DNA from 4 places in the Kitasatospora sp. NPDC054939 genome. Region 1 is predicted to be linked to each of the others. Evidence: riboswitches for the same ligand, from Rfam matches in the RefSeq annotation. Region 1 holds a riboswitch; each other region holds the start of a gene.
What was found. A riboswitch is a leader RNA that binds a small molecule or an ion and turns the genes downstream of it on or off. The one in region 1 is predicted to bind cyclic di-AMP.
Positions count from the first base shown of each region.

Region 2: another riboswitch for cyclic di-AMP. It lies ahead of ACWGB8_RS12365 (M23 family metallopeptidase); the one in region 1 lies ahead of ACWGB8_RS27585 (transglycosylase family protein).
Region 3: another riboswitch for cyclic di-AMP. It lies ahead of ACWGB8_RS09380 (NlpC/P60 family protein); the one in region 1 lies ahead of ACWGB8_RS27585 (transglycosylase family protein).
Region 4: another riboswitch for cyclic di-AMP. It lies ahead of ACWGB8_RS26115 (transglycosylase family protein); the one in region 1 lies ahead of ACWGB8_RS27585 (transglycosylase family protein).

Region 1 is NZ_JBSGXP010000117.1:8,217-15,553, forward strand. It holds gene eno (phosphopyruvate hydratase) at 1-294, opposite strand, end outside; gene ACWGB8_RS27585 (transglycosylase family protein) at 574-1,599, opposite strand; cyclic di-AMP (ydaO/yuaA leader) riboswitch at 1,605-1,764, opposite strand; gene ACWGB8_RS27590 (cytochrome P450 family protein) at 2,052-3,371, opposite strand; gene ACWGB8_RS27595 (SDR family NAD(P)-dependent oxidoreductase) at 3,551-3,973, shown strand; gene ACWGB8_RS27600 (MazG family protein) at 4,020-5,150, opposite strand; gene ACWGB8_RS27605 (DUF6083 domain-containing protein) at 5,219-6,310, shown strand; gene ACWGB8_RS27610 (SurA N-terminal domain-containing protein) at 6,357-6,968, opposite strand; partial or broken gene ACWGB8_RS27615 (phosphatase PAP2 family protein) at 7,169-7,337, shown strand, end outside.
Region 2 is NZ_JBSGXP010000032.1:32,317-39,653, reverse strand. It holds gene ACWGB8_RS12370 (DUF2470 domain-containing protein) at 1-700, shown strand, start outside; gene ACWGB8_RS12365 (M23 family metallopeptidase) at 996-2,024, opposite strand; cyclic di-AMP (ydaO/yuaA leader) riboswitch at 2,028-2,181, opposite strand; gene ACWGB8_RS12360 (MFS transporter) at 2,497-4,044, shown strand; gene purB (adenylosuccinate lyase) at 4,064-5,494, opposite strand; gene ACWGB8_RS12350 (MarR family winged helix-turn-helix transcriptional regulator) at 5,626-6,072, opposite strand; gene ACWGB8_RS12345 (DUF3037 domain-containing protein) at 6,239-6,655, opposite strand; gene ACWGB8_RS12340 (HipA family kinase) at 6,652-7,337, opposite strand, start outside.
Region 3 is NZ_JBSGXP010000022.1:33,063-40,399, forward strand. It holds gene ACWGB8_RS09375 (NlpC/P60 family protein) at 1-722, shown strand, start outside; cyclic di-AMP (ydaO/yuaA leader) riboswitch at 1,056-1,210, shown strand; gene ACWGB8_RS09380 (NlpC/P60 family protein) at 1,221-2,366, shown strand; gene ACWGB8_RS09385 (NlpC/P60 family protein) at 2,593-3,657, shown strand; gene ACWGB8_RS09390 (hypothetical protein) at 3,762-4,880, shown strand; gene ACWGB8_RS09395 (glycosyltransferase 87 family protein) at 4,912-6,297, opposite strand; gene ACWGB8_RS09400 (glycosyltransferase family 4 protein) at 6,557-7,337, shown strand, end outside.
Region 4 is NZ_JBSGXP010000104.1:13,401-20,737, reverse strand. It holds gene ACWGB8_RS26135 (sugar ABC transporter permease) at 1-723, shown strand, start outside; gene ACWGB8_RS26130 (glycoside hydrolase family 13 protein) at 779-2,482, shown strand; gene ACWGB8_RS26125 (LacI family DNA-binding transcriptional regulator) at 2,508-3,527, shown strand; gene ACWGB8_RS26120 (hypothetical protein) at 3,649-3,849, opposite strand; gene ACWGB8_RS26115 (transglycosylase family protein) at 3,989-5,302, opposite strand; cyclic di-AMP (ydaO/yuaA leader) riboswitch at 5,289-5,415, opposite strand; gene ACWGB8_RS26110 (hypothetical protein) at 5,867-7,337, shown strand, end outside.

The sequences.
Region 1 (7,337 bases):
GTCCAGGTCGAGCATGGCCTGGTCGATCAGGCGCTGCTCGGTGGCGTCGTAGCCGACCAGCTCCGGGCCGATCTGCTCGATGACGGCCAGGACGGCCTTCTCAACACCCTTGCCGAAGTAGCGGTTCTTGTCGCCGTCGCGCAGCTCCAGCGCCTCGAAGGCACCGGTCGAGGCACCCGACGGAACGGCGGCACGGCCGGTGCTGCCGTCGTCGAGGCCGACCTCGACCTCGACCGTGGGGTTGCCACGCGAGTCGAGGATCTCACGGGCTACGACGACATCGATGGACGGCACGAGGCATCTCCTATGGCGGAAGCAGGGTCCTGCTGACGGGGTGGTGGGGTCGGCGGGACGATTGCGGAGTCGTTACGACCAGAGCCTAACCGCACGGGCTCCCCGGGCCACGTCCACCTCGCTCCCGTCTCAGGGTGTGGCCCGGCTACCCACCGGTAATTCACCTGCCCGACCCGTGGGATGCACCCAGAAGCGGACGAAGGGGGCCGAACGACCCCCTCCGTCGCCGGGCGGTGCACGGGAGGAGCGGCGGGCCGGCGGACCGGGCCCGGCACGGCGTCAGCCGAGGTTCAGCACCTGGCCCGGGAGGATCAGGTCCGGGTTCTCGCCGACCGTGCCGCGGTTGCCGTCGTACAGCGCGGGCCAGCCGCCCCGGACGTCGTTGGCGGCGGCGATGGCCGACAGGGTGTCACCCGAGCGGACGGTGTAGCCGTGGCCGTCGGCCGCCGGGGCCGCCGGCTGGACCGCGGCGGGAGCGCCCTCGGCCGGGTGCGCGGCCGTGACGGGCGCGCCGTCCTGCGCGGACGCCCCGGTCGCGGTGGCGACGGGGGCACCGGTGGCGGTCGCGGGGGCCTCGGGGGCGGCCTGGGCGGCGGGCTCCTCGGGGGCGGCCTCGGCGGCGGGCGCCTCCTCGGCCTCCTCCGCACCGGCGGCGCTCGACGCCTCGGCCTCCTCCTGGGCGACCTTCGAGGCGGCGAACATCTCGTAGACGCGCGCGTGGCTGGTCCAGTACCAGGCACCGTCGTTCTGGTACCAGTACACCCGCGACTGCTCGTCCCAGCCGGCCTTGCCGGTGAAGACCGGCTGGGCGGGCCGCTCCTGCGCGGGCGCGGCCTGCTGGGACGGCTGCTGGGGCGCCGCGGCGGGCCGCTCGTTCGCGCCGCCCTTCTGGGCCTCGTTGGAGCGCTCGACCTGGGGCGGGGTGTTGTCCTTGACCAGGCCGGCCTTCTTGGAGCAGACCGGCCAGGCGCCGGGCCCCTGCGAGGCGAGCACCTTCTCGGCGACCGAGATCTGCTCCGCCTTGCTGGCCTCGTTGGCCTGCGGCGCGTAGGCGGTGCCCCCGAACGACTTCCAGGTGCTGGAGGCGAACTGCAGGCCGCCGTAGTAGCCGTTCCCCGTGTTGATGGACCAGTTGCCGCCGCTCTCGCACTGGGCGACGGCGTCCCAGGTGCTGACCGGGGCCGCGGAGGCGCCGGTGGCGGAGAGCAGGGGCAGGGCGAGTCCGACGCCCGTGACCCCGGCGACGGCGATGGCCTTCTCGGTCTGGGTGCGGCGACGGTGGCGGCCGGTTCCGACGAAGAGCATGGAGGTGTCCCTCTCCGTACGCCTGCGAGGTGAGCTGTCGGGTTCGGACCGGGAGGTGGCCCGGCCGCGTCGCGCGGAGACTTCCGCGTCTGCGGCTTCACCCCAAGCCGTGGGGACGGCAACAAACCTGGGTCCCCCGCCCCTGCCCATGGGTGCTGGTCGGCTTCCCGGCGGCGCGGCGGGCAGGATTCGGCGTACCGCGCTCGGGGTCCGCAGCTGCGAACTGAACCGGAGAGTAGACAAACCCCGAACCGATCACAAGCTCATATCGTCGGTATCACGCACGAATTACGGAGACCGTTCGATCGCCCACCAACGAGGGCCGTATGTCCGCTTTGATGATGGTTCAGGCGGATCGTTCTCACCCTCGTCCGACACGCCGTCAACGTGTCGCGGCGGCACGGGAACGGCATCGGGAGCATACGGATGGCTCGGCGGGGCCGACCCGGGCCTCACCCTCCCGGACCGGCCCCAGTCTGCTGCTCGGGGGTGAATTCCACGGGGAGTTCACGAAGTCCTCGCATAATCAGACCGCCGCGCCAGCGCAGATTCTCCGGACGCTCCGCCAGCGCGACGTCCGGCAGCCGGGAGAGCAGCGTCGCCAGCGCCGTCCGCCCCTCCAACCGGGCCAGCGGGGCGCCGATGCAGTAGTGGATGCCGTGGCCGAAGCCCAGGTGCGGATTGTCCGCCCGGGCCAGGTCCAGGGTGTTCTCGTCGGAGAACCGGGCCGGATCGCGGTCCGCCGCCGCGAGCACCACCAGCACCGGGTCGCCCACCGGGATGTCCACCCCGCCGATGGACAGCGGCCGGGTCGCGAACCGCCAGGTGGCCAGCTCCACCGGCCCGTCGTAGCGCAGCAGCTCCTCGATCCCGGTCTCCAGCAGCCCGCTCTCCCCGCGCGCCACCGACGCCTGCAGCAGCTCCCGCTGCCCCGGGTTGCGGAACAGCGCGTACATCCCGTTGCCGATCAGGTTGATGGTCGTCTCGAAGCCGGCGAAGAGCAGGATGAACGCCATCGCCGCCGCCTCGTTCTCGGTGAGGTGCTCGCCGTGGTCGCTCGCCCGGATCAGGCCCGAGATCAGGTCGTCCCCGAGGTCCGCCCGCTTGCGGTGGATCAGCTCCAGCAGGTACGAGCGCATCCGCTTGACCGCCCGGCCGACACCCCCGCGCGGACCGCCGCCGTGGCGGATCATCATGCCCGCCCAGTCCCGGAAGTCGTCCTGGTCCTCCGGCGGCACCCCCAGCAGGTCGCAGATCGCGTAGATCGGCAGCGGGAACGCGAACTCGTGGATCAGGTCCGCACTGCCCCGGGCCGCGAACCCGTCGATCAGCCGGTCGGTCAGCTGCTGCACCCGCGGCTCGAACTGCGCCACCCGGCGCGGCGTGAACGCCTTCGACACCAGCCGGCGCAGCCGGGTGTGGTCCGGCGGGTCGATGTTCAGCAGGTGCGTCATCAGCTCGGCCTGCCGCTCGCCCGGGATGCCGACCCGCCCGCTGCGGTGCGCCTGCTCGCTGTGGTGCGCCGGGTTCTTCGACAGCCGCCCGTCGGCCAGCGCCTGCCGGGCATCCGCGTACCGGGTCACCAGCCAGGCGTCGACCCCGCTGGGCAGCGTGGTGCGGTGCACCGGCGCGTGCTCGCGCAGCCACGCGTACGCCGGGTACGGGTCGGCGGCGAACTCCCATGTGAAGAGCGGCGGGCGGTCCGGGTGGTCGGGGTGGCCCGGGTGATCGGGCAGGCGGTGCGGGGTCGGGGGCACGGGCTGATCGGGCATGGCCCGACGGTATCCGGTGGACGGGACGCACGAGCGCGGAGTGACCCCGGGGTACGGCAGGCGTGAGCCTGGTCACCTGAGGGGTAATCCCTGTTGCGGAGGGTCAGGACCTGCCTACGATCCTCCGCAACATCGTCGTGGGCGCCGGTGCGGAGCCGCCCACAGGGAGGAGCCCACCCATGCGGGTAACCGGGGCAGTCGTGGTCATCGCGGTACTGGAGGGCGGGTCGGGCGCCGACCTCGCCCGCCGCTTCACCGCCGCGGGCGCCGTCGGTGTGCTCATCGCCGACCAGAAGCCCGGCATCGCCGAGGACCTCGCCGCCGAACTCGACCGGCCGGGCTGTCCCGTCGTCGGCGTCTGCGGCGACATCCACCGCCCCAGCGACGTCGCCGCCCTCGTCGACACCACCGAGAAGCACCTCGGCCCGATCGACCTGTTCTGCGTGGCCGGGCCCGGCGGCGAGCGCATCGTCTCGCTCGCCGACCTCCCCGCCCACCTCGACCTGGACCGCCTCGCCGAACTGCTCGCCCTGATCGGCGAGGCCATCGGCGAGGTCGTACCGCGCCGGCGCCGCGTCATCGAGGTGACGGCGGCCGTCTGAGGCCCCCGAACGGCTGCAGCCCGACCGGGCGGCTGCAGCCCGACCGCTACGGCTCCAGGCCCTCCGCCGCGCGCACCGCGTCCCGGTAACCGCGCGCCGCCGAGCGCAGCGCCGCGTCCACGTCCACCCCGGCGTCGTGCGCCCGCTGCGCCACCGCCAGCAGCAGCCGGCCCGCCGACTCCGCGGTCAGCTCCGCCGGCAGCTCGTACGGCTCGTCCGCCACGCCCGTGAAGCCCGCGCGCCGCACCCGCGAGACCAGCTTCGCCGCGTACGCCAGCGACGGCAGCCCCGCCGGGACGCCGTCCAGCACCGACTCGCGCTCCGACTTCTCGGCCGCCTTCAGCTCCTCCCAGTTCGCCTCCACCTCGGCCGCGCCCCGCGCCTCGGTGTCGCCGAACACGTGCGGGTGCCGGTAGACCAGCTTGTCGACGATGTCCCCCGCGACGTCGTCGATCGAGAACGGGTCCTCCGGGTGCTCCTCGGCGATCCGGGAGTGGAAGAACACCTGGAGCAGGACGTCGCCCAGCTCCTCGCGCAGCGTGCCGCGGTCCCCGTCCTCGATCGCCTCGACCAGCTCGAAGGCCTCCTCCACCAGGTACTTCACCAGGCTGGCATGGGTCTGCTCGGCGTCCCACGGACAACCCCCCGGCGAGCGCAGCCGGTCCATCACCGACGCCAGGTCCAGCAGCCGCGCCCCCGGCAGGTCGTACGAACCCGGCAGCACCTCCAGCTCCGGGACCGCCCCCGTCTGCTCCACCGCCAGCCGCGCCAGCGCCACCGTCAGCCCGGGATCGCCGTCCGCGCCGCCCAGCCAGACCGTCGTGCCGGAGGCGGGCGGGGCCGTCTCGGCCGTCTCCGAGGGTGCGAAGGGCGCGGAGGGCGCGGAGGGTGCAGAGGGCGCGGACGTGCCGGTCAGCAGCCGGGCCAGGGCCGGCGCCGAGGACTCCGGCACCACCTCCACCACGACCCCCGCCTGCCGCACCGCCGCCAGCTGCGGATGCTCCGCGTCCCCCACCAGCACCCGGTCGGCCCCGCGCAACGCCTCCCAGGCCGGCCAGGACAGCAGCCCGGGCGCCACCCGATGGGTCGTGGTGAGCAGGATCAGCTTCGCGCCCGCGGCGCCGGTGGAGGTCGTCACCCCGGTGAACTTACCCGGCCGCCGACGCGGGCCAGGCATGATGGACGCGGTGCACGTCCGCGGAACAGCGCGGTGCACGTCCGCGGAACACGGGGCAGGAGGTCCGGATGACGCCCTTCGGGCAGGGGCGCGACGGCCTCGCCAACGCACGGCTCCACACCGGCAGCCCGTCCAAGACCCTGCGCTCCCACGCGGTCGGCGCCTGCCGCTGGTGCGGCGCCGCCATCGAGTGGTTCGACCGGCACGACGGCGGGCGCATCCCGCTCACCCCGATGGAGTTCCCGCAGTCCCAGATCCCCCGCCGCTACCGCTGGGCCGTCGACGGCGGCGTGGCCCGCCCCGGCTCCTACGGCCGCCTCGACCAGTACTGCCGCCTCGCGCACCCCGTCATCTGCCCCGCCGCCGACCACGAGGACCTCGACGAACGGCTCCGCCCGCTCGTCCAGGCCCTCGGCGTACGGATGCGCGGCCTCATCGACAACGGCCGGTTCACCCCCCAGGCCGAGGACGGGCCCGCCACCGAGGAGGCCGTCCAGGACGACGAACCCGCCCTCCTCGCCGACGCCCCGCCCATCCGGCACGTCCTCGCCTACAGCGGCCGGCTCCGGCTCGCCCCCGGCCCGATGGCCGACCTGCGCTGCGTCGCCCTCGACGAGGACACCGGCGAGCGCTGCGACCGCGGCGTCTTCGACCCCGACGAGGGCCAGTGGGAGCAGCTGCCCATCCCCGCCCCCGCCCGACGCCGCCGACTGGCCACCTACCGCGGCTCCATGTGGGTCTGGGAACTCAAGCCGCTCGCCTACCTGGAGGCCCTGCGCTGGCTGCGCCAGCACTGCCCCGTCCACCACGACACCGACGCGCCCGACGCCGTCGCCGTCGAGTACGTCGACTTCGCCACCGACCGGCACGCCCCGTTCATCACCCACACCCGGCCCGCCGGCTACGCCCCGCCCGCCCCGGCGGCGGGCCCGGGCGCCCCCGCCGCGGGCAAGGCACCGGCGGTGCCCGGCGCACCGGGGGTGCCCGGCGCACCGGGGGTGCCCGGCGAACTGCGGCGCACCCAGTGCGCCGGCCGGGACTGCCACAACGCCACCGTCGTCGCGGTCGCCCCCGGCTGGCTCTGCTACAAGTGCACCGCCCTCGCCAAACGCCGCGCCGCCACCCACCGCCGCCGCCAGGGCACACCGGGACCGGGCTGACGCCGGGCGCCCTGTCCCCGCCCCCTGGCCGTCCCCGGCCGTCCCATCAGTCGAGCGCCGGGAACCACGGCGGGGTGTCCGGCAGCAGGACGGAACGCCGGGCGTCCCAGGTGCCGTAGCGCGGGTTGATGCGCAGGTGGAGGGCCCCGGCCGCGTCGGCGAGCGCCGCGCGGACGGCCGCGTCGCCGACCGGGGTGCCCGCATCCGGGCCGGTCGCGTCGACCAGCCGGCGGATGCCGAGCTGCTGGCGGAGGTGGTCGTCGATGCCGGACGCCGGGATGCCCTGCCGGGCGAGCGCCGCCGCCAGCTGCTCCGGGCCGCCGTGGCGCAGCCCCTCGGCGGCCCGGACGGCCGCCACCTCGGCGTCCGTGACCACGAGCCCGCGGTCCGCCGCGGCCCGGGCCACCACCGCGTCGAGGACGAGTTCCGCGACCGCCCGCCGGGCCAGCCCGTCCGGCTGCGCCCGCGCGTCCGCCGAACCCCCGCCCGCCGCGTGCCGCAACTGCGCCACCCGCGCCTCCACCGCCCCGACCGGGACCCGCCGGCCGTCCAGCACCACCGCCGTCCCGCCCGACAGCCCCCCGCCCGCACACCCGGCCAGGACCGCGGCGGCCAGGACGGCACCCGCAACTGCTGCGGCGACGGTACGACGGCGCATGGCGGGCCTCCGGATCACGTGCGACGGGTCGTTTCCCGAGGCTAGGGCGTGTCCGACGATTCCCGTCGGATCAGCGCGCGGCTCCCCCGGGGTCCGTCCGCACGGGGGACGCCGACGGCGTCAACCCCGACGATCGTCCAGGTCGCGGCCCGACTTTGGGGTCGGGTCGCACGGCCCGCCGCTTCGTACGGTCGGTGGCCATGACGAACACGACCAGGACCCCCGAGGGCAGGGCCACCGGGCGGACGAACGACGGCAGGCCACCGGGCAGCGGCGCGGGAGCGGGCCGGGGCCCCGGGGCGCGGACGGCCGGGGCGGTGGCCCTGCTCGCGGCGGGCGCCGGGGCGGTCGGACTGCTGGTGCCGGACG
Region 2 (7,337 bases), on a different contig from region 1:
GGCCGAGGTCCCCGAGCCCACCGCCGCCGAGCGCGTCTGCAGCCTGCTCACCGCCACCGCCTCCGTGGTGGTCCGGGCCTGCGGCGAACACCACGAACTGGACACCCCGGTCTCCGTCCACGGCTCCCGGCTCCGCCTCTCGGCCCCGCTCGACGCCCCCCTCACCCTCCTCGCCGCCCGCGAACCCGCCGGGCTCGCCGTCGTCCTGGACATCACCGACATCGCCCCGGTCGCCGTCCGCGACCGTGTGCGCGCCCGGCTCACCCTGGCCGGCCGGCTGCACCCCGCCCACCTCTCCGACGACGGCCTGGGCGTCCACCTCGCGCTGGACGTCGCCCACGCGGTGATCTCCACCCCGTACGGCACCACCGCGATGCTCGGCGCCGACCTGGCCCTCGCCGAGCCCGACCCGCTCGCCCGCTACGAGGCCGGGCTGCTCACCCACCTCGCCGACGATCACCCGGACGCCCTCGCGATGCTCACCCGGCTGATCGACCCGAACCTGCTCGCCGACCGGCCGGAGGTCCGCCCGCTCGCCCTGGACCGCTACGGCCTGGTGCTGCGCCTGGACCACCCGCACGGCCACCGCGACATCCGCCTGGTCTTCCCCGAACCCGCCGACGACGCCGACGAGTTCGGCCACCGGGTGTACCAGCTGCTGACCGCCGCCCGGAGCGCGGTGCCCGCCCACCGGCCCTGACCCGCCGACTCCGGCACACTCCTGCGAGCGGAACACGGGGCACGGGGCACGGGGCATGCGACACGGACCACGCACCACCGAACACGCGAGCCGCGGTACGAAGAGCCGCAACACGAAGAGCCGGGCCGGCCCCGCGAGAGGGAGGAAGTCCCTCGCGGAGCCGGCCCGGCTTCTCAACGCCACTCGGCGCGGCGATCACCCGGTCGGGCGGTCACCCGACATGACCATCCCGGGCGGTCGTTCGCCCCGCACCCAGCGGTGGTCCGTTCGACGCGGACGGTGCGACCGGGTCGCCTCAGATGCTGACGCCGTGGGCGCGCAGGTAGGCGATCGGGTCGACGTCCGAGCCGTAGTTGGCGGTGGTGCGGATCTCGAAGTGCAGGTGCGGGCCGGTCACGTTGCCGGTGGCACCGGAGAGGCCGACCTGCTGACCGGCGGTCACGGCCTGGCCGGCCGAGACGCTGATCGAGGACAGGTGGGCGTACTGGGCGTACTTGCCGTCGGCCAGCTTGATGACGACCTCGTTGCCGTACGCACCGCCCGGGCCCGCCTTGACGACGGTACCGGCGGCCACGGCCTTCAGGCTGGTGCCGGTCGGGACCGCGAAGTCCACGCCGGTGTGGTGGCCGGAGGACCACATGGAGCCGGCGACACCGTACGCGGTGCCCTGCTTGGCGCTGACCGGGGCGACGTAGCCGGACGCGGCGGCGGCCGGGGCCGGGGCGGCGGGCTTCGGGGCCTGGGTGGCCGGCGCGGCGGCGGGCTTGGCGGCCGGAGCGGCGGGCTTGGCGGCCTGGACCGGCTTCGGGGCAGCGGTCTTGGGGGCCTCGGCCGGCTTGGCGGCGGGCTTGGCGGCCGGCTTCGCGGAGTCCTGCGAGGCCTGCGGCTTTGCGGCCGGGGCGGCCGGCTTCGGGGCCTCGGCGGCGGCCTTGGCACCCAGCGACAGCTGCTGGCCGGGGAAGATCAGGTTCGGGTTGGCACCGACGACCGAGCGGTTCTGCTCGTACAGCGCCTGCCAGCCGCCCTGGACGTCCTTGGCGGAGGCGATCTTCGAGAGGGTGTCACCGCTGACGACCTTGTAGCTCTCGGCGACGGCCGGCTTGGCGGCCTCGGCCGGCTTCTCGGCGGGGGCGACGGCGTCGACGCTGGTGGCGCCGGTCCAGGTGGAGGTCTGCGCGGGCTGGGTCTTCGCGGCCGGAGCGGTGTGGGCCGAGGCGCTGATGGCGGTCACCAGCGGGAGGGCGAACGCGGCGCCGGTGACGGCGGTGGCGATACCGATGCGGGCGGCGCGGGGCAGGGCGATACGACGAGCCTGTGCGGGCATGGAAGATTTCCTCTCCGACGCCTGCGAGGTGAGCTGTCGGGTTCGGGCTGGAGTTGCCCGGCCGCAAGCGCGGCTTCACCCCTAGCCGAACCGAAATGACGGTCCGGCGACTTACCTGTGGGTCCCCCGCTCCTGCCGTACAGAGCTCAGTTCGAACCTCCGGGCAGCGGCAGGACTAGGCGTTCTACCCGGTGGATCCACCCGGGATGGCCGGGCGGTCGCTGAACTAAAACCCATCCGCCGAACCGAAGCAATGTCGATCTCCGAATTCCGGCGCAAGATCGGGAAATGCCGTGACGCTCCGAATGATCGGCTGCACAGTATGTACACAATCCGATTACGCCGTGCAGTTGGGCGATTCCGCAGCGCCCATTTCCTCATCCGTGCGCATGCGATCACACACGCAGGGCCATCCCCCGACACACCACCGGTGACCCTTGTCACGTAGGCCCCCGGGGAGCACGATCGGGCCGTGGCGAATGACGAGGCAGGCACCCTGCGCCTGAGCACCGCGCAGGGCCGTTGGGTCCTGCTGGCGACCGTGCTCGGCTCCAGCATGGCGATGCTCGACGGCACGGTGGTGAACGTCGCGCTGCCCCGGATCGGCGCCGACCTCGGCGCCTCGATGGCCGCCCTCCAATGGACCCTCAACTCCTACCTGCTGACCCTCGCCGGGCTGATCCTGCTCGGCGGGGCGCTCGGGGACCGCTACGGCCGGCGGCGGATCTTCCTGCTCGGCGTCGCCTGGTTCGCCGCCGCCTCGGCGGCCTGCGCCGCCGCCCCCACCGTCGAGGTGCTGATCGCCGCCCGCGCCCTCCAGGGCATCGGCGGGGCACTGCTCACCCCGGGTTCGCTGGCGATCCTCCAGGCCGCCTTCCACCCCGACGACCGCTCCCGGGCGGTCGGGCTCTGGTCCGGCCTCGGCGGGGTGTCGGCGGCGGTCGGCCCCTTCCTCGGCGGCTGGCTGGTGGAGGGGCCCGGTTGGCGGTGGATCTTCCTGCTGAACGTCCCGCTGGCGGTGCTGGTGATCGCGGTGGCCGCCCGGCACGTCCCGGAGAGCCGGGACGAACGGGCCGTCGGCCGCTTCGACGTGGCCGGTGCGGTCCTGGCGGCGCTCGCCCTGGGCTCCGTCACCTATGCGCTGACCGCAGCCGGCGAGGGCCTGACCCCCGTGGTCTGGCTCACCGGGGCGGCCGGCCTGCTGTTCGGCACGGTGTTCGTCCTGGTCGAACGGCGCCGCGCCGAACCGATGCTGCCGCCGGAGCTCTTCGCCTCCCGGCTGTTCACCGCGGTGAACCTGGTCACCCTCTGCGTGTACGCGGCGTTCAGCGGGATCTTCTTCCTGCTCATGGTGCAGCTGCAGACGGTCTCCGGCTTCTCCCCGCTCACCGCCGGGCTCGCCCTGGTGCCGACGACCGTGCTGATGCTGGCGTTCTCCGCGCGGGCCGGCGAACTCGGCAAGCTGATCGGCCCCCGGCTGCCGCTCACCCTCGGCCCGCTGATCTGCGCCGCCGGGGTGCTGCTGATGCTGCGGATCGGACCGGACGCCTCGTACTGGGCGGACGTGCTGCCGGCCGTCACCGTGCTCGGCTGCGGGATGGTGCTGCTGGTCGCACCGCTCACCGCGACCGTGCTGGCGGCGGTCGAGGTGCGCCGGGCGGGGATCGCCAGCGGCGTCAACAACGCCGCCGCCCGGGCGGCCGGACTGCTCGCGGTGGCGGCCCTGCCCGCGCTCGCCGGGCTCAGCGGCGACGCCTACCAGGTGCCCGCCGCGGTGGACGCGGCCTTCGGCACCGCGATGCTGATCTGTGCCGGACTCCTGGTCGCCGGCGGGCTGCTGGCCGCCGCCACCGTCCGGGGCAACGTGCTGGCGCCCGACGACCCGCAGCGCCCGGTGGCCGAGCCCGACTGCCAGTGGTCCTGCAGTACGGGCGCTCCGCCGCTGGACCCCGGCCACCTGCGGGCCCCGACGCCCGAGGGCCCCGCCACCGGTCCGGCAGCGGGGCCCTCGAAGAGCTGACAGCAGCTCCGACGGAGCGTCAGAGAATGTCGCCCGGCGCGTACTTGGCGGCCTCCGGGTAGGCCGCGGCGACGGCCTCGACCCGGCGGACGACCTCGGCGACCTGGGCGCCGGCCGCACCGGTGAAGGAGAGCCGGTCGGCGAGCAGCGCGTCCAGGGCCTGGCGGTCCAGCGGGATCCGCTCGTCGGCGGCGAGGCGGTCCAGCAGCTCGTTCTCGCGGGCACCGGCGCGCATCGCCAGGGCGGAGGCGACGGCGTGCTCCTTGATGACCTCGTGCCCGGTCTCCCGGCCGACGCCCGCGCGCACCGCGCCCATCAGCACCTTGGTGGTCGCCAGGAACGGCAGGTAGCGGTCCAGCTCGGCCTCGATCACGGCGGGGAAGGCGCCGAACTCGTCGAGGACGGTCAGGAAGGTCTCCAGCAGGCCGTCGAAGGCGAAGAAGGCGTCCGGCAGCGCGACCCGGCGCACCACCGAGCAGGAGACGTCGCCCTCGTTCCACTGGTCGCCGCCCAGCTCGGCGGTCATCGAGGCGTAGCCGCGCAGGATGACGGCCAGGCCGTTGACCCGCTCGCAGGAGCGGGTGTTCATCTTGTGCGGCATCGCGGAGGAGCCGACCTGGCCCTCCTTGAAGCCCTCGGTGACCAGCTCGTGGCCGGCCATCAGGCGGATGGTCTTGGCCAGCGAGGACGGACCGGCCGACAGCTGGACGAGGGCGGTCAGCACCTCGAAGTCCAGCGAGCGCGGGTAGACCTGGCCGACGCTGGTGAGCACGTTGTCGAAGCCGAGGTGGCCGGCGACCCGCTGCTCCAGCTCGGCGAGCTTGGCGGTGTCGCCGCCGAGCAGGTCCAGCATGTCCTGGGCGGTGCCGACCGGGCCCTTGATCCCGCGCAGCGGGTAGCGGGCGATCAGCTCCTCCAGGCGGTTGAAGGCGACCAGCAGCTCGTCGGCGACGGTGGCGAAGCGCTTGCCCAGCGTGGTGGCCTGCGCGGCGACGTTGTGCGAACGGCCGGCCATCACCAGCTCGGCGTGCTGGGCGGAGAGCCGGCCCAGGCGCACCAGCACGGCGACCGTACGGTCGCGCACGTGCTCCAGCGACTGGCGGATCTGCAGCTGCTCGACGTTCTCGGTCAGGTCCCGGGACGTCATGCCCTTGTGGATCTGCTCGTGGCCGGCGAGCTCGCTGAACTCCTCGATCCGGGCCTTCACGTCGTGGCGGGTGATCCGCTCACGGGCGGCGATCGAGTCGAGGTCGACCTGGTCGATCACCCGCTCGTAGTCGGCGACGGCGTCGGCCGGCACCTCGACACCGAGGTCCTGCTGGGCCTTCAGGACGGCGAGCCACAGGTGGCGCTCAAGGACCACCTTGTGCTCGGGGGACCACAGCTGGGCCAGGGTCGCCGAGGCGTACCGGGAGGCCAGGACATTGGGGATCTGGGGCTTCGCGCTCACGCTTCGCAAGCCTAACAGCCGAGGTCAGCCGGAACGGCGGCGCACCCGGGCGGGCGGGGCGCACCGCCGCGCGGGCGCACCCGACCGGCCCCGCGGCCGTCGGCGCGACCGGCCGTCAGAGCGACCGGCCGTCAGAGCGACCGGCCGCCGATCACCGGGAGCACCTGCGAACAGATCGAGTGCAGGGCGACCTTCTGCTCGTCGCTCATGCTCGCCAGCGCCTGGTGGGTCCGGGCCATCTCGCTGCGCACCAGGTCGAGGATCTCCCGGCCGCGCTCGGTGATCACCACGATCTTCACCCGGCGGTCGCCGGCCGCCGCCTCGCGGTGCGCCAGGCCCAGCGACTCCAGCCGGTCGACGATGCCGGTCACGTTGGAGGCGTCACAGCCCAGCCGCCCGGCCAGCGCCCGCATCGGCACCGGCTCCTGCACCGCACCCAGCGCCTTGGCCTGGGAGGAGGACAGCCCGTGCCGGGCCGCCGCCGCCGCGAAGTCCTGGAAGTAGGCGGCACCGACCGCGGCCAGTGCTTCCATCAGTTCGGCATCCGTCGGGACGGTCGCCGTCGATCTCGATCCCATGACGCCAGGGTACGACTCGAAGCTTCAGGCGCTCAAGCTTTGACCACAGCAAAGGTCCTCACCCGAGGCGGACGGGACGGACGAGGCCCCCGGGACCCACGGGGCAGAGCGGCCTGGACGGGACCGGACGGAGCCCCCGCCCCGGCCGGGAGGCCCGCCGCAGCCGCTACAGCACCAGCTGGTCGAACAGCCGCCGCAACTCCGCCCCGGGGTCCCCGGTCAGCCCGGTGTGCACCGGACCCGGCTGGACCACCGCGCTGCGCGGCGCCGTCAGCCAGCGGAACCGCTGCCCCGGGCTGTCCCCCGCCGCCGGACCGGCCGCCGCACCGCCCGCGCAGACCGCCTCGATCCCGTGCAGCGCCCGCCGCACCCCCGCCACGTCCGCCACCGGGTCCAGCGCCAGCAGCCGCGACTGGTCGAGGTGGGTCCGGGCGGCCAGGTGCGAGCTCTGCCGGCAGTACAGCAGCACTCCCACGTTGACGCACTCGCCGCGCTCCACCCGGGGCACCGCCCGGATCACCGCGTACTCGTAGTCCTGCAGCTGGACGGTGGCCGGCAGGGCCGGCCGCGACGACTCGGTCATGCGGACACCTCCGGGAGCTCCGGCAGCCAGTCCCGGGGACCGGCCAGCCGCTCGGCGAGCTGGGTGCGGTACGCGGCGCGCACCGCCTCGGGCGAGTCGAAGCCGGGTTCGTCCGCCAGCCAGACGTCCGGGATCTGCGCGACGGCCGCCTCCACCGCCGCCTCGGCGAGCGGCGCCAGCAGCTTGTCGGCCGCCGCGAGGTCCGGCTCGGCGCGCAGCAGCGCGTGGTCGGAGGCGTCGTACGGCTTGCGGACCCATCCGGCCGCACCCGGCCAGTGGTGGTGGAAGATCAGGCTCGCGCCGTGGTCGATCAGCCGCAACCCGCCGGTGGCCACCAGCAGGTTGGGGTTGCGCCAGGAGCGGTCGACGTTGCCGATCAGCGCGTCGAACCAGAGCACCTGGCCGGCCGTCACCGGGTCGACGTCGAAGCAGAGCGGGTCGAAGTTGAGCGCGCCGCTGACGAAGGCCATGCCCAGGTTGGTGCCGCCGCTGGCCCGCAGCTGGTCCTGGATCTGCTGGTCGGGCTCGCTGCGGGCGAGCACCGGGTCGAGGTCGACCACGACCAGCTCCGGCACCGGCAGTCCCAGCCGCCGGCCCAGCTCGCCGGCCAGCACCTCCGCGACCAGCGCCTTGCGGCCCTGCGCGGCACCGACCCACTTCAGCGCGTAGAGCCGGCGGTCGT
Region 3 (7,337 bases), on a different contig from region 1:
ACCCGTCCGTCCAGCTGATGCTGGCCTCCGACCCGTCCGGCTACCTGGACAAGGCCTCCAGCGTCCAGCAGGCCTCCACCAGCCAGGCCGAGGCGCTCAAGGGCCTGCTCGACCAGCAGCGCCGGCTGGACCAGCAGAAGACCGAGGCCGCGGCCGTCCTGGCCTCGCTGGACAGCACCACCAAGGACCTCAACCAGTCCAAGGCGGATGTCAACCGCAAGCTCAAGGAGGCGCAGGACCTCCTCAACTCGCTCAGCGCCGCCGACCGCGCCGCGCTGCAGCAGGCCAAGCAGGCCGCCGACCGCGCCTCGCGCGACGCCGCCCGCGCCGACCTGAGCGCCCCGCTGCCGGAGGCCGCCGGCTACGCGGGCGTCGCCGTCGGCAAGGCGATGAGCAAGCAGGGCTCGCCGTACCAGTGGGGGGCCACCGGATCGAGCACGTTCGACTGCTCGGGCCTGATGGTCTGGGCGTACAAGCAGGCGAACGTCTCGCTGCCGCGCACCTCGCAGGCGCAGGGCAACGTCGGCACCCGGGTGCCCTCGCTCGCCGAGGCCCAGCCGGGCGACCTCATCATCTACCGCTCCGACCGCAGCCACGTGGCGATGTACATCGGCAACGGCCTGGCCGTCCACGCGCCGCGCACCGGTGACGTCGTCAAGGTCATGAAGGCCGACGGCCGGTCGGACGGCATGAGCGTCAACACCATCCGCCGCGTCGTCTGACGGACCGGCAGTACCCCCGGGACACGCCCGGACCGGCCCGCCCGGTCCTGTGATCCGCGCCACCCCTCCGGGAGGGGTGGCGCGGTTGTTTGCGGTGTCCGGTCGGGAAACGGTCAGCCCTGTGCGGTCGGCCGATCACACGTGGTCATATTCACAAATGAACTCAGCTGACATTCCATCTTTTTTCTGACAACGATTTGAACGGATCACGGATTCATTACTAGGGTCGTGCCTTGAACCACCGCACAGTCGATCACCCAGCCCGGGTGGCGGCGGTGGTTACCGCCGAGTTCGCGAGGCAGCTGGGACAGTCCGACTGTCCGACAGGGGACCCCTCCGGGGGGGCTGCACAGCGGAGCCGGGGAACCATGTTCCTCCGGGGTGAATCGGCGCCAGGTCGGCCCGTGGAAGGGCCGGTGAGGCGTCGTAGGGCATGCTTCCGGCCCGAACCCGTCAGCTCACCCGGTAGGCGGACGTAGGAAGAAGGAGTCCGCCTTCGTGGCGTCCCATCGTCGTCCCAAGCCTGCCGGCCGCGCCCGCGTCTCGATCCTGACCGCCGCCGCCGCCGCGGCCGTCGCCCTCTCCTCGCAGTCCGGCGCGCACGCCGACCCGATGCCGAGCAAGGACCAGGTCAAGGAGCAGGTCGACCAGCTCCACGAGCAGGCCGAGGTCGCCACCGAGAAGTACAACGGATCCGTCGCCAAGCAGCAGGAGCTGCAGAAGCAGGTCGGCGAGATCCAGGACAAGGTGGCCCGTCAGCAGGCCCAGGTGACCGACCTGCAGGGCGGCCTGGCCGAGATCGCCGCCGAGCAGTACCGCAACGGCGGCATATCGCCGACCGTCGAGCTGATGCTCTCGACCAACCCGGACAGCTTCCTGACCCAGGCCGGCACCCTCAACCAGGCCGGCAGCACCCAGTCCGGCGCGCTGAAGGAGCTCAAGGAGCAGCAGCGCAAGCTCGACCAGGACCGCTCCGAGGCGCAGACCAAGCTCAACGAGCTGGAGTCCACCACCCAGCAGCTGAAGGCCTCCAAGGAGGAGGTCCAGGCCAAGCTGGCGAAGGCCCAGGAACTGCTCAACACGCTGACCGAGCAGGAGCGCGAGCAGCTGCGCCTGGCCGAGGAGAAGGCCGCGCTGGAGGCGAAGCAGAAGGCCGAGCAGGCCAAGCTGGACGCCGCCAAGGCCGCGGCCGGTGCCGCCGACCGCGCCTCGCGCGACGCCGCCCGCCCGGCGGCCGGCTCCACCGCCGCCACCTCGCCGGTGGCCAAGCCGCCGGCCCCGGCCGCGAACAGCTCGCGCGCCGCGGCGGCCATCGCCGCCGCCGAGAGCAAGCTGGGCGCCCCGTACGTCTACGGCGCCACCGGTCCGTCCTCGTTCGACTGCTCCGGCCTCACCGGGTGGGCGTACGCCCAGGCGGGTGTGTCGCTGCCGCGCACCTCGCAGCAGCAGGCCGGCGCCGGCACCAACGTGGGCACCAACCTCGCCAACGCCCAGCCCGGCGACCTGATCATCTACCGCGCCGACCGCAGCCACGTCGCGCTGTACGTGGGCGGCGGCCAGGTCATCCACGCGCCGAAGCCCGGCGCCAACGTGCGCTACGAGACCGCCAGCATGCTGCCGATCTCGGCCATCGTGCGGGTCTGATCCCGCGTCGCTCCTCCCGCAGGCCCGGCCTCCCCTCCCGGAGGCCGGGCCTGCGGCTTTGCCGTCGACCGGCCGCATGTCCGATTCAGGGTCAAATATTCGATCCCGCGGGGGTTTGGACTCACTCGTCCCGAATCGCTAACGTCTGCCACCGGACTCCGCTTCCCCGACCGCCCGATCCCGGTGCGGCGGCGGGTCCGGGCCGCAGGATCGGAGCCGCCGCCGCATGTCCGTGCACCGCCGACACCCGCTGCCAGGAGCGCATGCGCTCGCCCGTGCGCTGGTCCTGACCGCGGCGGCGACGACCGCGCTGGGGGTGGCGACGGGCGGCACCGCCCAGGCCGTCCCCGGGGTCCCGGACGGGCCGACCGCCCGCAAGGACGTCAAGGCCCAGGTCGAGCAGCTCTACGACGAGGCCGAGCAGGCCTCGGAGCGGTACAACGCCGCCCAGGAGAACCAGCAGCGGCTCCAGGCCGAGGCCGGCGCCCTCCAGGACCAGCTCGCCCTCGCCCAGGAACGGCTGAACGAACTGCGCGGCGACCTCGCCACCCTGGCCGGCGCCGAGTACCGCGCCGGCGGGCCGGCCAGGACCGTCCAGCTGATGCTCGCCACCGATCCCGAGGGCTACCTCGCCCGCGCCCGCAGCCTCGACGTCTCCGCCGAGCAGCAGAACGGGACCCTGCGGGAGATGGTGGGCCGTCAGCGCAGGCTCGACCAGCGCCGCGCAGAGGCCGGCGCCAAGCTCGCCGAACTCGACGACGTCCGCCGCTCCCTCGCCGAGACCAAGGACCAGATCCAGCAGCGCCTGACCAAGGCGCAGCGGCTGCTCAACAGCCTCGGCGCCGCCGAACGGGCCCGGCTCACCGCCCAGGACGCCAGGGAGGCCGAGCAGCGCGCCACCCGGGGCGCCGACCGGGTCGACCTGGGCGATGCCGCGCCCGCCTCCGAACGCGGCGCCGCCGCGCTGGCCGCCGCGACCCGGATGATCGGCTCGCCGTACGTCTTCGGCTCCACCGGCCCCCGTGCCTTCGACTGCTCGGGTCTGATGTACTGGAGCTGGCGGCAGGCCGGAGTCACCCTGCCGCGCACCTCGCAGGCCCAGGCACACGCCGGCCGGAGGGTCAGTCTGTCCGAGGCGCAACCGGGAGACCTGGTGATCTACTACCGGGACATGCACCACGTGGGCATGTACGCGGGCGGCGGTGTGATCGTGCACGCCCCCTACCCGGGCGCCAAGGTCCGCTACGAGAGCGTCAACACGATGCCCGTCACGGGGGTGGTCCGGCTCTGAGCCCCACCGGGCAGCACACCGCCGGCCACGCCGGGGCGGTCCGCAGCGGACTGTCCCGGCGCGGCGCGCTGCTGCTCGCGGCCGGGGCCCTCGCCCAGCTGTCGGTGCCCCGCACGCCGCCCGCACCGGCGGGCGCTGCCGCGGCACCCCCGGCCCTGCCCGGCGCGCCCTCCCACCACGAACTCGCCGCCCTGCTCGCCGACCGGGCGCAGGCCCTGCGCACCGCCCTGGCCGCCGCGCCGCCGGCCGAGCTCGGCTACCGCACCCCGGTGCCCGGCCCGTCCGCCGGGCCGGGCCGCCTCTCGGTGACCGCCGAACTGGCCGCCCGGGTCGCCGGGTACGACGCCTACCCGGTGGTGCACCGGCGCCGGCTGGAGCTGGTCCACGACGGCCCCGGCGGCGGCTGGCGGGTGGCGCACGAGGAGGGCGCCGGCGGCGGGGCGCCGCTCTGGGACTTCGGCCCGCTGCGCGCCGCACAGGGCCGGCACTGCCTGGTCCTCGGCCTGGCCGACGGCCCCGACCCGGCCGGGCCCGCCGCCGTCGCCGACCGCGCCGTCCCGGCCGTCAACGCACTCTGGGGCACCGCCTGGGCCGGCCGGCTGCTGCTGGAACTCCCCGCCACCGGCGACCAGTTCGCCCGACTGCTGGACGTCCGCCCGGCCGACTGGGCGGACATGGCGGCCGTCACCACCGCGGCCCCTGGCGCCCCGCACACCGCCCCCGCCGACCGGATCGTGGTCAACCCCGAGGCGTACGAGCGGCTCAGCGCCTTCGGGCGGCAGGTGGTGCTCACCCATGAGGCGGTGCACGTCGCCACCCGGGCCGACACCCGGCCGTGGACGCCGCTCTGGCTCTCCGAGGGCGTCGCCGACTGGACCGGCTACCGGGACTCCGGCCGCACCGCCCGGCAGATCGCCCCCGAGCTGGCCCGGGACGTCGCCGAGGGACGGGTGCCCACCGAACTGCCCGCCGACGCGGCCTTCACGGCCGGGTCCGGCGGCATCGCCCAGGCGTACGAGCAGTCCTGGCTCGCCTGCGACCTGATCGCCCGCCGCCACGGGCCCGAGCGGCTGGTCGCGCTCTACCGGGCGGTCGGCGCGGCCGGGCCCGGCATCGGCCGCGAGCAGCTGCTCGACCGGGTGCTGCGCGCCGAGCTGGGCCTGGGACTGGGAGAGTTCACCGCGCACTGGGTCGGCACGATGCTCGCCCAGCTGCGGGCCTAGACACGCCCTGGGGCGCGCCCCAGGGCATGGCCTAGCGGTCGGCCGGGGCGGGGCGCTCGATGCCGTCCAGCAGGTCCTGCTCGTACGCGATGCCGGGGCGCACCGGGTAGGCGGCGCCCACCGGTTCGGCGCCGGCCAGCACGACGGTCGCCGGCAGCACCGCCGGGCCCCGGGTGGAGCGCCAGAGCCGGATGCAGGAGAGCACGGTGGCGGCGATCAGCAGCACGTTGCGCGCCGCCAGGGTGGTGACGCCCCACGGCTGGCTCTGGACGACCTGGCCGAACAGGACCGGGAACTCCATCAGGGTCAGCGGTGCGGCGATCAGGAGCAGCAGCGCCACCGGGCGCTGGCTGGTGCCGCGCACGGTCAGGCAGACCGCCGCCGCGCCGATCAGCCAGACCAGGTACTGCGGGCTGATCACCCGGCTGGTCACGGTGAACACCAGCAGCGCGGCCAGCGCCGCGTCGTACATCGTCGCGGCGTTGCGGCGGCGGGCCGTCCAGCGCCAGAACAGCAGCCAGGCGAAGCCGAGCACGGTGGCGGCCATCATCACCTTGCTGATGACCTCGACCCACGGCCCGAGCATCTCGGCCGAGCCGTAGTTCATCGTCACCCGGCCGTCCCACTCCCCGGCCAGCCGGGCGAAGTGGATCGGCAGGGCGCCGACCGACTCGATCTCGATCCCGCGCTCCTTCTGGAACTTCAGGAACTCGAAGGCACCGTTCATCCCGGCCGCCAGCAGGAACGCGACCGCCCCGGCGGCGGCCGCGGCGGCCGTCCAGGAACGGCGGGTGCGGCGGCCGGAGGGGGTCCCGATCAGGGCGAGCAGCGGCCAGATCTTGATGATCCCGCCCAGGCCCAGCAGCACCCCGCCGACGGCCGGGCGGCGCACCAGCGCGAGCAGGCCGGCCACCGCGATCGCGGTCACGAGGATGTCGTAGCGGTTGTAGATCATCGGGCCGAGCAGCGGCACCGCCGCCACCCAGAGCCAGGCGCCGAGCAGCGACCGGCCCCGGCGCACGCCGGCCCGGACCAGCAGGCCCATCGCCAGGACGTCCGAGACCCCGCAGATCACCCAGAAGGAGACCAGGTACGACCACGGCAGCAGCCCCGGGAGCAGGATCACCGGGGCGGCGCCCGGCGGGTACTGCCAGGTCACGTCGTCCAGCGGGAAGGTGCCGGTCTGCAGCACCTGGTACCAGCCGTGGTAGATCACCGCGACGTCGGCGGTGATGTCGCCGCCGGGCATCGACAGGACGTTGGTCAGCAGCAGGATCAGCACCGCCCGGGTGCCCAGCCAGCCCGCGCCGAGCGCGAGAACCGCGCCGACCCGGGTCGCGGGGCGCCCGGCGCCCGCTGCCGGACCGGGGCCGCCGACGCTGGAAGTACCGGACTCGATGGCCGGGGCCAACTCCACTGCGCTCCCTCGTTCGTCTCGGACGTCCCCACCGGAGGCGTCGCGCGACGCTCCCCCGGCCGTCGGCCGGCCGGGGCTGTACCCCCCTCGGACCGCCGTGCCGGCTCCCACCGGTACCGGTGCCCAGGTGTCAGGACTGACCCGGGGGTCAAACGGTTGCCGAAGGCGGATCCGTTCCCGGCGGGTCATGGTGTTGACCTATCGTACGGATCACCCAGCCCTGAACCGAGCACCCCCCGACCGAGCGAGCCGTGGCCCGATGCACAAGACCTTGATCGTCACCAACGACTTCCCGCCCAGGCCCGGCGGTATCCAGGCCTTCGTCCACAACATGGCGGTGCGTCAGCCCGCCGGGAGCATCGTGGTGTACGCCTCCGGCTGGCGCGACGGCAGCGAGGTCGCCCGCTTCGACGCCGAGCAGCCGTTCCCGGTGATCCGCGACCGGACGAAGGTGATGGTTCCCACACCCCGGGTCACCCGGCGGGCCGCCGAGATCCTCCGGGCGGAGGGGTGCGACTCCGTCTGGTTCGGCGCCGCCGCCCCGCTCGGACTGATGGCCCCCGCGCTGCGCCGGGCCGGGGCCGGCCGACTGCTCGGCATGACCCACGGGCACGAGGCCGCCTGGGCCCAGCTGCCGGTCGCCCGGCAGCTGCTGCGCCGGATCGGCGCGGGCACCGACACCCTCACCTACCTCGGCGAGTACACCCGCTCCCGGATCGCCGACGCCGTCGGGCCCGAGGCCGCCGCCCGGATGGTCCAGCTGCCGCCCGGCGTCGACGAGACGACCTTCCACCCCGACTCGGGCGGCGCCGAGCTGCGCCGCCGACTCGGCCTCGCGGACCGGCCGGTGGTCGTCTGCGTCTCCCGCCTGGTGCCCCGCAAGGGCCAGGACACCCTGATCGAGGCGATGCCGCAGATCCTCGCCGACGTGCCGGACGCCGTCCTGCTGATCGTCGGCGGCGGCCCCTACCGCGCCGACCTGGAGAAGCTGGCCGACGCCCGCGGCGTACGGGCCTCGGTGCGCTTCACCGGCTCGGTGC
Region 4 (7,337 bases), on a different contig from region 1:
CCGGACAAGACGGACTACCTCCACCCCGGCGAGATCCTCGACAAGATGACGCTGTCCAACTACCGGACCGTCCTCGTCGACACCGACTTCTTCACCTGGTTCGGCAACGCCTTCGTGGTCTCCGGCGCCACCACCGTGCTCGGCGTGATGATCGCCGCCAGCACCGGCTACGCCGTCTCCCGGATGCGCTTCCCCGGCCACCGGCCGCTCATGTGGTCGCTGCTGGTCACCCAGATGTTCCCGATCGCGGTGCTGATCGTGCCGATGTACACGATCCTCAGCGGGCTCAACCTGCTCGACACCTACCTCGGCCTGATCCTGGTCTACTCGACCACCACCGTGCCGTACTGCGCCTGGCTGCTGAAGGGCTACTTCGACACCATCCCGGTGGAGATCGACGAGGCCGGCCGGGTCGACGGGCTCAGCCCGTTCGGCACCTTCTGGCGGCTGGTGCTGCCGCTCGCCCGCCCGGGCCTGGCGGTCGCCGCGTTCTACTCCTTCCTCACCGCCTGGGCCGAGGTCGCCTTCGCCTCCACCTTCATGCTCAGCTCCGACAACTACACGCTGGCCGTCGGCCTGCAGACCTTCGTCAGCGAGCACGACGCCCAGTGGAACCTGATGGCCGCGACCGCGGTGCTCATCGCGATCCCCTCCTCGGTCCTCTTCTACCTGGTGCAGCGTCACCTGGTCACCGGCCTCACGGCCGGCGCCTCCAAGTCCTGACCGACGCAGTCGACCCGACCGCTGCAGCTGTTCTCACCACCAAGGGAAACCGCCCATGACCCAGAACCTGGCCGACACCTCCCGGCCCGCCGCCGACACCACCGCTCACGAGGCGACCGCCGGCGCGTCCAGAGGCTGGTGGCGGGAGGCGGTCATCTACCAGGTGTACCCGCGCAGTTTCGCCGACTCCAACGGCGACGGCATGGGCGACCTGCCCGGCATCCGCAGCCGCCTGCCCTACCTGCGCGACCTCGGCGTCGACGCCGTCTGGCTCTCCCCGTTCTACGCCTCCCCGCAGGCCGACGCCGGCTACGACGTCGCCGACTACCGGGCCGTCGACCCGATGTTCGGCACCCTGCTGGACGCCGACGCGCTGATCCGCGACGCCCACGACCTGGGCCTGCGGATCATCGTGGACCTCGTCCCCAACCACTCCTCCGACCGGCACGAGTGGTTCCAGCGCGCCCTGCGCGAGGGCCCTGCGTCCCCCCTGCGCGACCGCTACCACTTCCGTCCCGGCAAGGGCGAGAACGGCGAACTGCCGCCCAACGACTGGGAGTCGATCTTCGGCGGTCCGGCCTGGACCCGCACCGAGAACCCGGACGGCACCCCCGGCGACTGGTACCTGCACCTGTTCGCCCCCGAGCAGCCCGACTTCAACTGGGAGAACCCGGCCGTCGCCGACGAGTTCCGCTCGATCCTGCGCTTCTGGCTGGACATGGGCGTCGACGGGTTCCGCATCGACGTCGCCCACGGCCTGGTCAAGGCCCCCGGCCTGCCCGACCTCGGCGGCGCCGACCAGCTCAAGCTGCTCGGCAACGACGTGATGCCCTTCTTCGACCAGGACGGCGTCCACGAGATCTACCGCAGCTGGCGCACCATCCTCGACGAGTACCCGGGCCAGCGCATCGGCGTCGCCGAGGCGTGGACCCCGACCGTCCAGCGCACCGCCAACTACGTCCGCCCCGGCGAGCTGCACCAGGCGTTCAACTTCCAGTACCTGGGCACCTCCTGGGACGCCGCCGAGCTGCGCGAGGTCATCGACGTCTCGCTCGACTCGATGCGCCCGGTCGACGCCCCCACCACCTGGGTGCTCTCCAACCACGACGTCACCCGGCACGCCACCCGCTTCGCCAACACGCCGGGCCTGGGCACCCAGATCCGCACCCCCGGCGACCGCGCGCTCGGCCTGCGCCGCGCCCGTGCCGCCACCCTGCTGATGCTCGCGCTGCCCGGCTCCGCGTACATCTACCAGGGCGAGGAGCTCGGCCTGCCGGACGTCACGGACCTGCCCGACGAGGTCCGCCAGGACCCGTCCTTCTTCCGCCAGGCCGGCCAGGACGGCTACCGCGACGGCTGCCGGGTGCCGATCCCGTGGTCCGGCACCGAGGCCCCGTACGGCTTCGGCCCGAACCCCGGCGGCCCCAGCTGGCTGCCCCAGCCCGCCGAGTGGGCCGGGCTCAGCGTCGAGGCCCAGACCGGCGACCCGACCTCCACCCTGGAGCTGTACCGCAGCGCCCTCGCCGTCCGCCGCGAGCACCGCGCGCTCGGCGCCGGCACCGAGGTCGAGTGGCTGGACGGCCCCGAGGGCACCCTGGTGTTCCGCCGCGACGGCTTCGTCTGCACGGTCAACACCACCGACCGGCCGGTGCGCATCGCCGCCCCCGGCCGCCTGCTGCTCGCCTCCGACGACGCGCTGGCGGTGGAGGGCGACGAGGTCGTGCTGCTTCCGGACACCACCGGCTGGTGGGCGGTCTGACGTGGTTGCAATAGGCTCTGGGACCGTGACTACGGCGCGACTCTCAGACATCGCGGCGCAGGCGGGGGTCAGCGAAGCCACCGTCTCCCGCGTACTCAACGGTAAGGCGGGCGTCTCCGCGACCACGCGGCAGACCGTCCTGGCGGCGCTCGACGTGCTCGGCTACGAGCGCCCCACCCGGCTGCGCCAGCGCAGTGCCGGCCTGATCGGACTGATCACCCCGGAGCTGAGCAACCCGATCTTCCCTGCGCTGGCGCAGGTGATCGAGCAGGTGCTGAGCCGGCACGGCTTCACGCCGGTGCTCTGCACCCAGACGCCCGGCGGCTCCACCGAGGACGAACTCGTCGAGATGCTGGTCGACCGGGGCGTGGCGGGCATCGTCTTCGTCTCCGGGCTGCACGCGGACACCACGGCCGACCACGACCGGTACGCCCGGCTCGCGGGCCGGCAGGTGCCGTTCGTCCTGATCAACGGCTACAGCGAGAAGATCGACGCACCGTTCATCTCGCCGGACGACCGGGCCGCGATGTGGATGGCCGTCCAGCACCTCGCCGAACTCGGCCACGAGCGGATCGGCCTGGCCGTCGGCCAGCGGCGGTACGTGCCGGTGCTGCGCAAGATCGAGGGCTTCACCGCCGCGATGCAGGAGCTGCTGGGCGCCACCCCGGAGCAGGCCGAGGAGCTCGTCCACCACACGCTGTTCAGCGTGGAGGGCGGGCACGCGGCGGCCGGGGCGCTGCTCGACAAGGGCTGCACCGCGATCGTCTGCGGCAGCGACATGATGGCGCTCGGCGCGATCCGCGCGGTCCGCCGGCGCGGCCTTTCGGTGCCGCAGGACGTCTCGGTGGTCGGCTTCGACGACTCGCCGCTGATCGCCTTCACCGAGCCGCCGCTGACCACGGTCCGCCAGCCGGTCGAGGCGATGGCCACCGCGGCCGTCGACGCGCTGCTGGAGGAGGTCGGCGGGAACGCCGCCCAGCGCGGGGAGTTCATGTTCCAGCCGGAGCTGGTGATGCGCGGGTCCACCGGCGGCCGGACCAGGTGACGCACGGCCGCAGGGCCCCCGGGGATGCTTCCCCGGGGGCCCTGCGGCATGTCCGGGACCGGACGTCGAGGGCGGGCCCGCAGGGGGCCTGCGCCGGGCCCGTGCCGGCGGTTGCGGGGCCTCAGCCCTCCTGGGTGAGCGGACGGTCCTGGGCGGCCCGGTGGCCGTCGGAGGCGTCGCCGGTGCGGGTCTCGGTGCGCCGGCCCCGGGCGAGGTAGTCGCGGACGATCAGCTCGACGGCGTCCTGCGGGCTCCTGGTGCCGGCGAGCATCATCGCGTCGATGGCGAGATTGGCGTCGAGCGTGACGGTGACCTGTGCCATGGGTGACTCCTTCTCGGGTGCAGAGCAGCAGCATGCCCTGCCCGGAAGGGATGTGACCACGGTCGTCCGGGCACGCCGGAGCCCCCGGGGAGCGCGGCAGGACGCTCCCCGGGGGCCCGGGTCCGGGATCGGACGCGGATCAGACGCGGCCCGCGAAGTCCGGGGCGAAGCCCGCGACGGTCGCCACGCGGACGCCCGCCCGCGGGTTGGCGGCCTCGACGTACTTGCCGTCGCCGATGTACAGGGCGACGTGGTAGACGCCCGAGTTGGCACCGTTGTTGGACCAGAACAGCAGGTCGCCCGGCTGCAGGCTGTCCAGCGAGACGCGGGTGCTGGCGGCGGCCTGGTCGGCGGCGACGCGCGGCACCGAGATGCCGGCGGCGCGCAGCGCGGCCTGGGTCAGGCCGGAGCAGTCCCAACCGCCGTTGCCAGTGCCCCCGTAGACGTACGCCTGGCCGACCTTGGACTGGGCGAAGGAGACGGCTGCGGCCTTGGCGCCGGTGGCGGCCTGGGCCGGGGCCTGGGTCTGCGCCGCGGGCTTGGCCGCGGTGGACGGCTTGGCGGCGGCCGGGGCCTGGGTCTGCGCGGCCGCGCCGGCGGAGCCCTGGCCGGCCTTGTCGCCGGAGCGGTTGAACCAGTCGAACTTCCGCTCCGAGTCGCCGTCCCGGTCGCGCTCGCCCAGGGCCAGGTGCTGGCCCGGGTAGATGACGTTCGGACCGTCGGTCAGGACGTCGCGGTTGAGCTCGTACAGCCGCTCCCAGCCGCCCTGGACGTCGTGCTTGTCGGCGATGGCGGAGAGCCAGTCGCCGGCGATGACGGTGTACTCGCCGCGCTCGCCCCGGCCGTCCTGCTGGCGGTACTGCTGCCAGTCGCCCTTGGCGGCGTCACCGGAGCCCTTGGCGGGCTTGGCGGCCGACTCGGCGGCGGGCTTGGCCGCGGTGGACGGCTTGGCGGCGGTGGACGGCTTGGCGGGCGCGGGGGTGGCGGGCTTGGCGGCCGGGGCCGGGGCCTGCGCGGCCGGCTTGGCGGCGGTGGAGGTGTCGACGGCGGCCGGGGTGCCGCCCTTGGTCAGGCCGGCCTTGACCGAGCAGACGGGCCAGGCGCCGGGGCCCTGGACGGCGAGCACCTTCTCGGCGGTCGCGATCTGCTGGTCCTTGGTGGCCAGGTCGGCGCGCGGGGCGAAGGCGGTGCCGCCGAAGGCGGCCCAGGTGCTGGAGGTGAACTGCAGGCCCCCGTAGAAGCCGTTGCCGGTGTTGATGGCCCAGTTGCCGCCGCTCTCGCACTGGGCGACCTTGTCCCAGGTGGCGACGGTGGCGGCCGAGGCGGTGCCGGCGGTGAGGCAGGGGATCGACAGGCCGACGCCCGCGACGCCGACGGCGGCGATCAGGCGGCGGGCGCGCTTGGGCAGGCTGGTGCCGTTGGTGGGCAGCATGAAGACGCGGTCCTCTCCCACGCCTGCGAGGTGAGCTGTCGGATTCGGGCTGGAGTTGCCCGGCCGCGCTGTGGACGCGGCTTCACCCCTAGCCCTGGACCGTCCGCGAGGGAGGTCCGGGGCGACTTACCTGTGGGTCCCCCGCTCCTGCCGTGGTGCGTTTCTGCGCTGCCAGCGCACCCGACGGCAGGACTCGGCGTTGCGGGTGAACTGGGTCCGTGTGGCCACGAACGGGGAGCACGTTAAGCAGACCCGCTCTCAAACCGCAAACATGTGTGACTCTCGTCACGGTGTGCCTGCACGGTCCGGCGGCGGTGTCCACCATGATCAGAAATGACCGATTTCCGGCAACGCCCGTACGGCTGGACCGATCTGCCTATGCTTCAGAGCGTCAGGACCGACGCAGCCGTCTGGGGGGAGGGCTACGCAACGATGGCCATGGACGAGGACCGGCGCCCCGGGGACCCGGACCCGCGGCCCGCGCCGCCGCCGGCACCGAGGGGCCGCGGAGCGCACCGCCGGGCAAAACACCGCAGAGCGGACACACCGGGCGAAGGTCCGCCAACTCCGGTACCCCGCCGGACGATGCTCCGCTGGCTCGCCGCCGGAACGGTGCTCACCGCCGTCAGCGGCGGCGAACTGCTGCGGCGCTCGCTGAGCGGCCCGGGCGCCCAGCCGGTCGCCGCGCTCCGCACCGGCAGCGCCCCCGGCACCCCGCCGCCGTCCGGCCCGCCCGGCGCACCGGCCGCCGCACACACCCACGGCGGACCCCCGACCACCGCGGCCGGACCGGGCACCCCGGAGCCGCCCGCCCCCGGGCCCACCGTCGACCAGGGCGGCCGCCGCTGGTCCGACCCGGCCGGCTGGGGCGGCAGCGTCCCGGGCCCGCGGACCGCCGTCCGGATCACCGACCGGGTGCTGCTCGACGCCGACGCCGCCGTCGGCTCGCTGCTCGTCGAACCCACCGGCTCGCTGGTCTTCGCAGCCGACCGCAGCCTCACCCTCGCCTCGGTCGGCAACGTCGAGGTCCGCGGCACCCTGGCCCTCGCCCCCGACGGCGCCGCCGTGCACACCCTCCGCTTCCCGGAGGTCGACGAACGCCGCTTCCGCGGGGACGGTATGGAGGTCGCCGGGACCGACACCGGCCTCTGGGTCACCGGCACCGGCTACCTCCGCCTCGACGGCGCCGCCAAGACCGCCTGGGTGCGTGCCGCGGACGGCCTGCGGCCCGGCGAAACCGCCCTCAGGCTCGCCGCCCCGCCCACCGGTTGGCTGCCCGGCGACGAACTCGCCGTCACCCCGACCGGCCCGCCCGCCGACGAGGGCTTCAGCACCGCCTACGACCTCGTCACCGTGAAGTCCGTCAGCGGAGCCACCGTCACCCTCGCCGCACCGCTGCGGTACGCCCACCCGAAGGTCGCCGCGGGCGGCGGCGTGAACGCCGGCGCCGAGGTCCTCAACCTGACCCGCAGCGTCCGGGTCGAGGGCACCGCGAAGGGCCGCACCCACGTCCACCTCACCAGCTCCCGCCGCGCCGACGTCCGGCACGCCGCGCTGCGCTGGGTCGGCCCGCGCACCGACACGAAGGAGACCTGGAAGGGCCCCGACGGCGCCGCCCCGGTCACCGCCCCGGTGCTCGGCCGGTACGGCCTGCACTTCCACATGCTCGCCGACGGCAGCCGGGGCACCGTCGTCGAGGGGGTGGTCGTCCGGGACGCCGGCAACCACGCCTTCGTCCCGCACGCCAGCCACGGCATCACCTTCCGCAGCTGCATCAGCCACGACACCTGGGAGGACGCCTACTGGTGGGACGGGCCGCTCGACACCCGCACCCCGCAGCGCCCGTCCGACGACATCGTGTACGACTCCTGCGTGGCCTCCCGCACCGTGCTCGAACCCAACCCGCGGGCCTACCGGCTGAGCGGCTTCAGCCTCGGCGCGGGCACCGGCGGCAAGGCGCTGGACTGCGTGGCGGTCGGCGTCCAGGGCGCCACCGGCGCCTCCGGCTTCCACTGGCCGGAGACCAGCGAGGGCGTCTGGGAGTTCCGCCGCTGCG